DNA from 2 places in the Paenibacillus tritici genome. Region 1 is predicted to be linked to the other one. Evidence: riboswitches for the same ligand, from Rfam matches in the RefSeq annotation. Region 1 holds a riboswitch; the other holds the start of a gene.
The links. Region 1 has a riboswitch for cyclic di-GMP ahead of KDC22_RS03210 (transglutaminase-like domain-containing protein). Riboswitches for the same ligand answer to the same signal wherever they lie in the genome.

Region 1 (5,619 bases):
ACCGGCTCATCAAGGAAGCTGTGGCTTACAATTAATTTTAGGAGGAACCCAGGTGAAAGCCAGATACAGTGTAATAGTCCCCATGTTCAATGAGGAAGAAGTCATTCAAGTAACCTACGAGCGGCTCAAAAAAGTAATGGATGATTGCGGTGATTCCTATGAGCTCGTGTTCGTCAATGACGGTAGCCGGGACCGTACGGCTGAGATTATGCGCGGAATCAGTAATGCGGACGAGCATGTCAAGCTGATTAACTTCTCCCGTAATTTCGGCCATCAGGTGGCGATTACCGCCGGTATGGATTATGCTGAAGGTCAGGCGGTTGTGGTAATTGATGCAGATCTTCAGGACCCGCCTGAGGTTATCCTGCAGATGATCGCCAAGTGGAAGGAAGGCTATGAGGTGGTCTATGCCAAGCGGCTGAAGCGCCACGGAGAGACCTTCTTCAAGAAAATAACCGCCAAAATCTTTTACCGCCTGCTCAGCAGTATGACCAGTGTGGAGATTCCTACGGATACCGGGGACTTCCGGCTGATCGACCGTAAAGTCTGTGATGTGCTGCGCGGCCTGAAGGAGAAGAACCGTTATGTGCGGGGACTTGTGAGCTGGGTAGGCTTCCGTCAGACCATGGTGGAATATGTGCGGGAGGAACGCTATGCCGGAGAGACGAAATATCCGCTGAAGAAAATGATCCGGTTTGCGCTCGACGGAATCACCTCGTTCTCACACAAGCCGCTCAAAATCGCTTCATATATCGGATTCTTTCTGTCCTTCTCCAGCTTCATCTACCTGTTCCTGGTATTGTTTCAGAAGGTCTTCACCTCCTGGACTGTACCGGGATGGGCGTCCATCGTCGGAGTGAACCTGCTCTTTAACGGCATAGTACTGATGCTGCTGGGCGTAATCGGCGAGTATATCGGCCGGATCTATGATGAATCGAAGGACAGACCGCTCTATATCGTGAGCGAGACCCGAGGGTATCCCGACGCGGAGATAGAAGATACGCGGAAGGCAAGCGATTATGCAAAATAAGGCCTGGAGCGCAGGCATCATCCAGTTTCTGAAGTTCAATGCGGTGGGCCTGCTCAACACGTTGATTGATTTTGCGATATTTACACTGCTGCATTCCATAGGGATGGTGAACACTCCTGCGCAGATTATTTCCTACAGCGCCGGTACCGCCAACAGCTTTTTCTGGAATAAGAAGGTTACCTTCCGTGACCGGGACAGAGGGAATGCCGGCCGCTTTGACCGGATGCAGCTGGTGAGGTTTATCGTGCTGAATCTGCTGGTGCTGGGCATTTCGGTGGTGCTGATTCATCTATTGACGGACAGATTGGGAGTCCAGGTGCTGATGGCCAAAGTGCTGGTAACGTTCATTACAGTGATTATTAATTTCTTCGGAAGCCGTAAGTGGGTATTCTGATGAAGGTATAACACAAGGCTAAGCTTATATTCTATATTATGGAGGCGATTGTCATGCGGAAGTTATCCTATCTGATTATACTTGCTGGGGTTCTGATTATGCTCTATCCCAAAGGAAGCGAGTGGTACAATGACCGTCAGCAGCAGAAGCTGCTGGAAGAGGCTGAACAGGCCTACAGTGAAATCGTTCCTTCAGCTACGGCCCCTGCCGGCACGGATCTTAGCAAGCCTTATGCGGAGGTGACCCAGCTGCTGGCTGAAGAATCGGCTGCCGAAGAGCCGGTGCCCTCTGCCACCCCTGACATTGAAGTCGGAGGTAAGATAACCGCCATTATTGAAATCGACAAGATTGATCTGAAGCTGCCTGTCCTGGAGGGTGCCACCAAGAATAATATGAAGCATGCTGCAGCGCATATGAAGGAGACGGCTCCAATCGGCGCGGTGGGCAATGCAGCTATTGCGGCACATAGATCCAGAACTGCAGGGAGATTGTTTAACAGGCTGAATGAAGTCGGCGAGGGGGATACCATTACCATTATTACAAGCGGCCACGAATACAAGTATGTAGTCTATGGTGTATCCATTGTTGAGCCGACCGATGTATCTGTGCTGAAGGGGAAGGATGATGATAAAATTCTAACCCTCATTACCTGTGATCCGCTCGTAGATCCGACCCATAGGCTTATCATCCATGCGAAATTAACCTGACTCTCATAGGATAAGGCGGAGAAAAGGTAGAGAAACATAAAATTTTAGCATATTTTTGTAGTAATCTAGCAATTTAGGTCTTGATAATAGATAGAGATATGGTAAGATATAACTATCAAAGCTAATACACGATAAACGGCAAACCTATCGAAAGGTAGGGACGCAAAGCTACAGGGCCTTCCCGTCATGGATGGCAGCCAGTTACCGAATGAAGAGGCTTTTTTTGTTTGTTCATAATCGGAATCTCTTGTTTTATGGTGGAAGATTGGACAGATAAAGCTTATACGATAACGGCAAACCTATCGAAAGGTAGGGACGCAAAGCTAAAGGGCCTTCCCGTCAGGATGGCAGCCAGCTACCGAAAGGGGTTTTATCCAATGAAAAAGGTTTATTTAATGTTGGTTACACTTTTTGTAATTGTCACTTCCGTGCAGACAGGCACTGCTCAGGCTGCTAACGCCGATGCAAGCTGGTTGAATGTAGGACAGCTGGATCAGGGAGTTATCGGAGTTTCGTACGAGGTTCCTAAGGACAAGAAGATGAAGCTCATGATCACCAAGGATAACAACAGCTACACTTACAACTTATACACTTCCAAGCCGAACGAGACCTTCCCGCTGCAACAAGGAAATGGTTCATATAAGATTTCCGTACTGGAGAACACGATTGGCAACAAATACAAAGTTCTATCTTCCGAAACCGTATCCCTCTCCATGAGTAATGCTAATGCCGTATATTTGAGCTCCGTACAGAATGTGAAGTGGAGTTCTTCCGATAAATCCGTTCAAAAAGCAGCACAGCTTACAAAGGGTCTGACATCAGACGGAGATAAAGTTAAAGCCATCTATAACTACATCGTAGCCAATGTGAAATATGATTACTCCCTGGCTAATAGTGTTACAACCGATTATATTCCGAACAACGATAATACACTGGCTACTAATAAAGGGATCTGCTACGATTATGCATCCTTGTTTGCCACTATGCTTCGCAGCGAAGGTATTCCAACCAAACTGGTTATGGGGAATACAAGCTATGTAACCTCGTACCATGCTTGGAACGAAGTGTTCCTGGACGGCAAATGGGTAACGATTGATACTACAGTGGATGCCGGTCTTGGTAAGAACAGTGCTTCAACAGGTCTGATCAAAGCAGCTAGCAAATATACTGCAGCGAAATTCTACTAAGAATAGACGCTGTAATCTAATAGTATCTTCAGAGAACACCCCGCTTAGACATTGAGCGGGGTTTTTGTTTGAGATAAAGGTTGCTTTTTCATAGAGAGATAGGTTATTATAAATAAGCGTTGTTGGAGCGGTGCGGATTTAGAGAAATTACTTGAATAAGTCATTTCAAAATAAAGCTTGCATTACTCGAACGAACGTGATATATTATAAGAGTTGCTGGTGACGCGGTAAGCGGCGCTGACAACGAGCTTGATCTTTGAAAACTGAACAACGAGTGAGTATCGGAAATCACGAAAGTGAATTCCAAAAAGAGAATGTAAATTCTCGTCAGATGTTTCAAAATGAGCAATCGCTCTTTCTAAATACCAATTTGGAGAGTTTGATCCTGGCTCAGGACGAACGCTGGCGGCATGCCTAATACATGCAAGTCGAGCGGAGTTATGAAGGAGCTTGCTCCGGATTAACTTAGCGGCGGACGGGTGAGTAACACGTAGGCAACCTGCCCTCAAGACTGGGATAACTACCGGAAACGGTAGCTAATACCGGATAATTTCTTTCCTCTCCTGAAGAGAGAATGAAAGGCGGAGCAATCTGCCGCTTGGGGATGGGCCTGCGGCGCATTAGCTAGTTGGTGGGGTAACGGCTCACCAAGGCGACGATGCGTAGCCGACCTGAGAGGGTGAACGGCCACACTGGGACTGAGACACGGCCCAGACTCCTACGGGAGGCAGCAGTAGGGAATCTTCCGCAATGGGCGCAAGCCTGACGGAGCAATGCCGCGTGAGTGATGAAGGTTTTCGGATCGTAAAGCTCTGTTGCCAGGGAAGAACGTCCGGTAGAGTAACTGCTGCCGGAGTGACGGTACCTGAGAAGAAAGCCCCGGCTAACTACGTGCCAGCAGCCGCGGTAATACGTAGGGGGCAAGCGTTGTCCGGAATTATTGGGCGTAAAGCGCGCGCAGGCGGTTATTTAAGTCTGGTGTTTAAACCTTGGGCTCAACCTGAGGTCGCACTGGAAACTGGGTAACTTGAGTACAGAAGAGGAAAGTGGAATTCCACGTGTAGCGGTGAAATGCGTAGATATGTGGAGGAACACCAGTGGCGAAGGCGACTTTCTGGGCTGTAACTGACGCTGAGGCGCGAAAGCGTGGGGAGCAAACAGGATTAGATACCCTGGTAGTCCACGCCGTAAACGATGAGTGCTAGGTGTTAGGGGTTTCGATACCCTTGGTGCCGAAGTTAACACAGTAAGCACTCCGCCTGGGGAGTACGGTCGCAAGACTGAAACTCAAAGGAATTGACGGGGACCCGCACAAGCAGTGGAGTATGTGGTTTAATTCGAAGCAACGCGAAGAACCTTACCAGGTCTTGACATCCCGATGAAAGCATTAGAGATAGTGCCCCTCTTCGGAGCATCGGAGACAGGTGGTGCATGGTTGTCGTCAGCTCGTGTCGTGAGATGTTGGGTTAAGTCCCGCAACGAGCGCAACCCTTGACTTTAGTTGCCAGCAGGTGAAGCTGGGCACTCTAGAGTGACTGCCGGTGACAAACCGGAGGAAGGTGGGGATGACGTCAAATCATCATGCCCCTTATGACCTGGGCTACACACGTACTACAATGGCCGGTACAACGGGAAGCGAAACCGCGAGGTGGAGCCAATCCCAGCAAAGCCGGTCTCAGTTCGGATTGCAGGCTGCAACTCGCCTGCATGAAGTCGGAATTGCTAGTAATCGCGGATCAGCATGCCGCGGTGAATACGTTCCCGGGTCTTGTACACACCGCCCGTCACACCACGAGAGTTTACAACACCCGAAGTCGGTGGGGTAACCCGCAAGGGAGCCAGCCGCCGAAGGTGGGGTAGATGATTGGGGTGAAGTCGTAACAAGGTAGCCGTATCGGAAGGTGCGGCTGGATCACCTCCTTTCTATGGAGAATCGTTTCCTGCAACGGAAACATTCAAATCGGAAGCTTAGCTTCCAAAACTCAGGTTTAGGCCTGTTACTCACTCGTTGGTCAGTTTTGAGAGTTTAAGCTCTCATCTTTACCTTGATCCTTGAAAACTGGATACCGAAACGAATTTGCGTTTTAGAACATTCCTTTAAGCTGAACTTGTGTAAACAAGTTTTGAAGTTTTTAGTGAAGCTGAAAGCGAAGGTTTTCGATTGTGCAGCGACCTTTGGCTTTGAATGTGTTGGTGAATGGAGCAATCCATGAGCAGCATTCAAAACAAGATGAGCAAGCAAACGAAAGACCGGAGCGTTGGTTAAGCTAATAAGAGCACACGGAGGATGCCTAGGCGCCA
Region 2 (5,619 bases), 3.6 Mb from region 1:
GAGAGTTACCGTACACACAGGTGTCCGTCTGGTAGATGGAGTCAATGAAGCCCACCGCATTCTCATCGCGTTCCAGAATGAGCGCGGCAGCAGCATCACCGAAGTTCGCATAATAGACCGGATCATTCTTATTGGCATGAGGTGCAACGTAATCAGAGCCGATGACCAGGGCGCGGCGGATTCTTGGGTTCGCCATCATCTGGCGGCTGACCTGTTCAACTGAAGCGGTCATTCCTGCACAGTTGGCATTGCTGTCAATACAGATCGTATGCGAAGCTCCGTTAATTAAGCGGTGAATCATCAATGAGTTCGTCGGGAATATATATTCAGGAGTCTGGCTTGCGTAAGCGATCAGATCAATATCAGGACCGGTAAGTCCGGTCTTCTCCAGAACATTGCTCGCGGCTTCAAAAGCCATAGTCAGGGAGTTCTCATCCGGGCTGTCGATGCTGTAGCGGTTCTCACGGCCCAGAGTAGCCAGCAGTCCACGGATATCAATACCCTTGTAGTCAAAATGCTGAATGAAAAAATCATTGCCGATTCTTTTGCCTGGATGGTAGATATCAATATCCTTAATGCGAATCCCTGCCATAGTAAACCTCCTAAAAGTATGGTTAGCGATACTTCTCATGAAGTTGCTGTTATGAACCAAGTCATGCGTTTCAAGCTGCTGATTTTGGTTTAATTTTAGTTAATCAAGTTAGTTAATCAAGCTTGTGTCGTCGAAGTGATTTCCAGGTTTTCGAGTCCCGCTTTGCGGCCCAGGCGTGCCAGCTGCATTTTGAGGATCGGGTTGTTCTCCAGTGTAAGACTTACTTTCTGGAAGCCGTCAGACTTGAACATGATGAAGCAGCCTTCAAGCAGCGGCACAACATCAGGTGCGGTTACATTCAGCTTGCGGCAGTCGATATCCAGTGCATATTCAGCAGGGGTAATCGGGTTGATGGTCTGCTGGTAAGCCTGTATGGATTTGAGCCCGTCCTCGTTAGAAAAGGTTCCCTCCAGCTCGATATTGATTACTTTCTTCGCAGTGTCAGTCTTCAAAATAAATTGTCCCATGTTGTTTATCTCTCCCTAATTGTAAGTGGTGATACCCTAAAAACATTGCCAGATAATTCTTAAATGTGCAACCTGAAAGTCGAAATTTGTAAAATCGTGCAGATGATTATCTCACTTCCTCCAGGGTCTCCAGCAGGACATTGAAGGCTGAAATCACCCGTGGAGCCCCCACACAAGGGACGAGATGAAGCAGCACGCCTTTGATCTGCTCAACGGTCATGCCTACCCGCAGCGCCATTACATAATGCACTCCGAGCTGTTCATACTGACCCATCGTAATCAGCGAAGAGATCACAGCAATCTCTTTCCAATCCGATCCGATAGTGGTCCGCTGAAAAATATCACCATAGGCATTGCCCATGATATACTCGGCTAATTCCGGAAAATGCTCTTTGATTGGTGCTAGGGCTTTGGCCCCATAATCCCCTGAAAGATTAGAGAAATGTTCAAGTCCGCTGTTCATGTTCTTGTTCACGCGTCTGCCTCCTGATAGTAAGTTAAGGACTTCTGTATGATACTACGGCTTATGTGAGATCCAGTGTGCGATGGGCCGTAGGAGGCATTTCATCACGGTCGGTCAGCAGCTCGATCACGGCTACCCGGTTAAGGGCGACAGCCTCGCTAATCGCAGCGGCGAACTCGACCTGAGTCTCACAGCGGAAGCCGGCTGCACCAAGAGACTCGGCGAACTTCACGGCATCTACCGGGACCTCGAAGATCGTACCATCAATTCTGCCGGTTGTTTTCTCCATCCCTTTGAGGGCCATATCCAACTGCATATTGTTCACAACGATGAAAATAACCGGAATGTCCTTGCAAACAGCTGTGTTTATTTCAGTTCCGAGCATCATAAAACAGCCGTCCCCGGTAATGCAGAAGACTGTCTCCTCCGGAGCGGCAACCTTGGCACCGATCGCCATGCCAATGGAGTTGCCCATACAGGCAAAGTAGGCATCGAAGATAAAACTGCCGGGCTTCTTCACATTGAACCATTTCACAGCATTGAAGCCATGGCTGCCGTCATCAACAAACACGCTGCTGTTGTAAGGAATCAAATCGCTCATCGTGCTCAATACCGAAGCCAGCGAGAGTCCTGTCAGCACGGGCAGCTCATCATTGTAATCGTTAGGAACCGCTAATTCATGTCTGGTTACCGCTGAGGGGTCCACCAGCTGAAGATATAGCGCCAGGTTGTCCCGTACATCCCCGCCGACAGCGAGGGTCGGTGAGGTGAGGATTTTGCCGACAAAGGTCGGATCTACATCGAACTGGATTAACTGCTGCGGGTGATTCTCCGGCTTCAGATTACAGATGGTCATATCGCTGAGACGGGAACCCATGACGATAAACAGATCGCTGTTGTTCATGAGCTCATCCCCGTGTGTAGAGCCTCCTACTCCGACCGGACCATGGTAGAGCGGATGATCATAAGCAATCGCCCCTTTGCCTCCGGGAGAGGTAACCACAGGAATGTTGAAGGTCTCGGCGAATTGAACTAATTCCTGATGTGCGCCGGAGCGGTTGACCCCCTTGCCGGCAATGATGAGCGGTCTGGTTGAAGCATTGATCGCTGAAGTAATCCGTTCATAGTTCTGATAGCTTACGAGCTTACTGCGTTCCGGCAGAACAATCCGGCATTCTTCAAGCCGCTCTGTCTGGACATCAAACGGCATACACAGATGGACGGGGCCTTTGCGGTCACCGAGGGCGATCGACAGGGCATGATTGAAAATGGTGCTGAAATGGTCGCCGCGTTCAACCAGCTTGCTGAAGAGGGTGGCGGGTCTGAACATTTCAGCCAAATCCGCCAGATAGGAAGTGGAGTCCTGGCATTGGGGAATGCCTAGCTCCTTAATGGATTGATGCCCGGTAATAAAGAGGACCGGGAGATTATTGGCCTTGGCGTGTGCTGCTGCGGTAAGCAGATTCGTTCCGCCCGGACCGGAGGTGCCGAAGGCAACCCCGAGACTGCCGGTTTTTAGCGCATAACCGCCGGCTTCAAAACCCGAGCTCGCCTCATGCCGGCCGGGAATAAACTCAATACCATAGTCAACCAGTTTCAAAGCGATGGGGCAAATAGATTTGCCTATGATTCCAAAAGAATGGGTTACTCCTAGATTACGTAATGCTTCCGCCATAAAATCTGCAACTGTCTTCAGAACATCCACCCCGCAAGTTGTTATTTGTTTATGCCAGCAATAGAAAACCTGTACTCAAAGTAGGAGCACAGGTCTGTTGCACGAAGCACCATAAAAAACGCAAAAATCAGGCGTTCACAGTTTTTCAGCAACCTGGCAGTCATGATCTCACCTAATAGAAATGAGACTGTAGATCCATGGCTTTGCGTCATTCCCTTTCGGAGAATTTTGCCCGGTATGTTGTTATAAATCAATGAATGGAGAATTTTCCTTTACAATATATTCCTCGCTCTGCTTTTGTCAATAACCCCTGGGAGAAGAAACTCGGAATTTGACGAATATTCAGATCAAAAAACCGATAAATATTTAGATTTTCAAACTTTTGAAAATGGGTACGTCTGGAAGACTAAAGTCTTAAAATGCAAATAGGCAATAACCGCTGAAATTGTACGGGTTGAGTCCAAAGACTTATTGCATCCGTCTATTGCTGCTAAGAGACATGGATAGTTTAGAATTACAGGGCTGAAGTATTCTCCAATAGGTCTTAAGAATTACAACGCTTGAAAAACGAATGAACAGCCGGAATCTGGTTATAAAGCATCAATTGTAAAGAAGTGCAAAGCTGTATTTTAGGCCTTATGCACAATTTCAACAATTTGTGAATATTACATAACAATCTTTTATTTTGTTGAAAAAAGAGACACCTCCCGCAAAAAATTCTGCAGGCGTGCCTCTCTTCGGGAATGCTAGAATTTGAAAATATGAATTGTTTTTTGCAGATTGAACACCGCTGAGGTCATCTTCTCCGTCTCGTCGGCTACGGATTGCAGGGCGTGAATCTGTTCATTCATCGCTGCGGATACCTCTTCCGTGCCTGCGGCCGTCTCCTGGGTAATGGCTGAGATATTCTCAATCGCCCCGGAGATCTTAAGTGCGCTCTCCAGCATGAGGTCACTCTCTGCTGAGAAGGAGGAGATCTGCTCGGTTATGTATTGGACACTATGTACGATCTGAGCAAAGATATGGGCCGTCTCCGTAATCATCTCATTCTGTACCTGAACAACCTCTTCGTTGATAGCGATGTTATCAATGGCCTGCTTGATATCCGCCTCAATGCTGCGGACCAGTCCGAATACTTCTTTGGTCGAAGCGGTTGATTCCTCAGCCAGCTTGCGGACCTCCTGGGCTACTACAGCGAAGCCGCGGCCATGCTCGCCTGCACGGGCTGCTTCAATCGAAGCATTCAGCGACAATAGATTGGTCTGTTCCGCAATCTCGGTGATCGTCTTGGTAATCATCGTAATCCCGCGGGCATTCTGGGAGAGGGCTTCAATGGTATCCGCCACCTTTTGGGTAGCCTGAATATTCTTCCGCATGCCTTCTGCCTGAGTATCTACCGATTGCCGACCCTTTTCGACCAATTCCAGCGTATGTACGGAGCGTTTGTTCATTTCTTTGGTGGAATTGGTATAGTTGGAGACTTTGGTTTCAATATCCTTGATGGATTCTGTCATCTCGGCGATATCGGTTGAGATTTCATTGGCGCCCAGTGCCAGCTCATTAGAGGAGGAGGCCACCTGTGCCATTACAAACTTCAGGTTCTGATTCTTGTCTTCAATCCCGCGGCTGGCATCCATCACCTGGCGGGTAATCTGGGAGGCGTCGGTGAGGATTTTTTTTAATTTATCAATCATGGTGTTGAACGAACGGCTGATGTCTCCCATGGAGCCGCTCTCGTCGGCACGGCTGGTGAAGTCACCTTTGGCAATCGTGTGCGTCACATTGGAAATGTCCTCGAACGAAGATGTAAGCGTTCTCTCAATGAAGCGTGCAAGCGGGTAAGTCAGTGCGGCCAGGATCGCCACGAGAATGATGCCGATGAGCAGCCTGTCCATGATAATCAGCGTAATTAACACCGGGACAGCGAATAGAGCGGCAACCAGGTAACAGCCGGTAACAATCTTTTGTTTCAACGGCAGCTTGTTCATCCAGTCCATAATGGTAAGTTCCCCCTAAATAATAATGATGTGTATTGTAATATTATAGGGGATAATAGTGCAATTGGTCTATTGTAAGAAATCATATAATGCTGCAGCCTCACGCAGAGAGGAAGCGACCGTACCCGCAAGGATGCCAGCCCGCACCGTCGATATGAATCCGCTGGCTGAGGAAGCTGAAGGGAGTGACCAGCTGTCTCGTAGCGGCAGCCTGCAGCTTGCGGGCAGCCGAGGAGAATTCCTCCTGGATTCCCAGAGCCCGCAGAATCGCCGGATCAGCGGGCAGGAGAAGCGCTGCAATCTCTTTGGGGTTCATGCCGGTCAGGGAGGTCCGGTAGCCTTCTGCCAGCTTCCAGCCGCCTTCACGGCCGCGTTCAGCCAGAACCGGAATGCCGGAGAAGCTAAGGGCCTCCATATCCCGGAAG

Region 2: linked by a shared signal. The riboswitch ahead of KDC22_RS21085 (thiamine pyrophosphate-binding protein) and the one ahead of KDC22_RS03210 (transglutaminase-like domain-containing protein) in region 1 are both predicted to bind cyclic di-GMP.

Annotation. Positions count from the first base shown of each region.
Region 1 is NZ_CP073365.1:722,383-728,001, forward strand. Features, by position in the region: gene KDC22_RS03195 (glycosyltransferase family 2 protein) at 53-1,030, shown strand; gene KDC22_RS03200 (GtrA family protein) at 1,020-1,424, shown strand; gene KDC22_RS03205 (class D sortase) at 1,478-2,131, shown strand; cyclic di-GMP riboswitch class I at 2,259-2,340, shown strand; cyclic di-GMP riboswitch class I at 2,414-2,494, shown strand; gene KDC22_RS03210 (transglutaminase-like domain-containing protein) at 2,509-3,318, shown strand; rRNA gene KDC22_RS03215 (16S ribosomal RNA) at 3,686-5,241, shown strand; rRNA gene KDC22_RS03220 (23S ribosomal RNA) at 5,579-5,619, shown strand, end outside.
Region 2 is NZ_CP073365.1:4,851,537-4,857,155, reverse strand. Features, by position in the region: gene KDC22_RS21100 (3-oxoacyl-[acyl-carrier-protein] synthase III C-terminal domain-containing protein) at 1-592, opposite strand, end outside; gene KDC22_RS21095 (hypothetical protein) at 709-1,059, opposite strand; gene KDC22_RS21090 (carboxymuconolactone decarboxylase family protein) at 1,166-1,534, opposite strand; gene KDC22_RS21085 (thiamine pyrophosphate-binding protein) at 1,584-3,227, opposite strand; cyclic di-GMP riboswitch class I at 3,342-3,440, opposite strand; gene KDC22_RS21080 (methyl-accepting chemotaxis protein) at 3,944-5,194, opposite strand; gene KDC22_RS21075 (helix-turn-helix transcriptional regulator) at 5,295-5,619, opposite strand, start outside.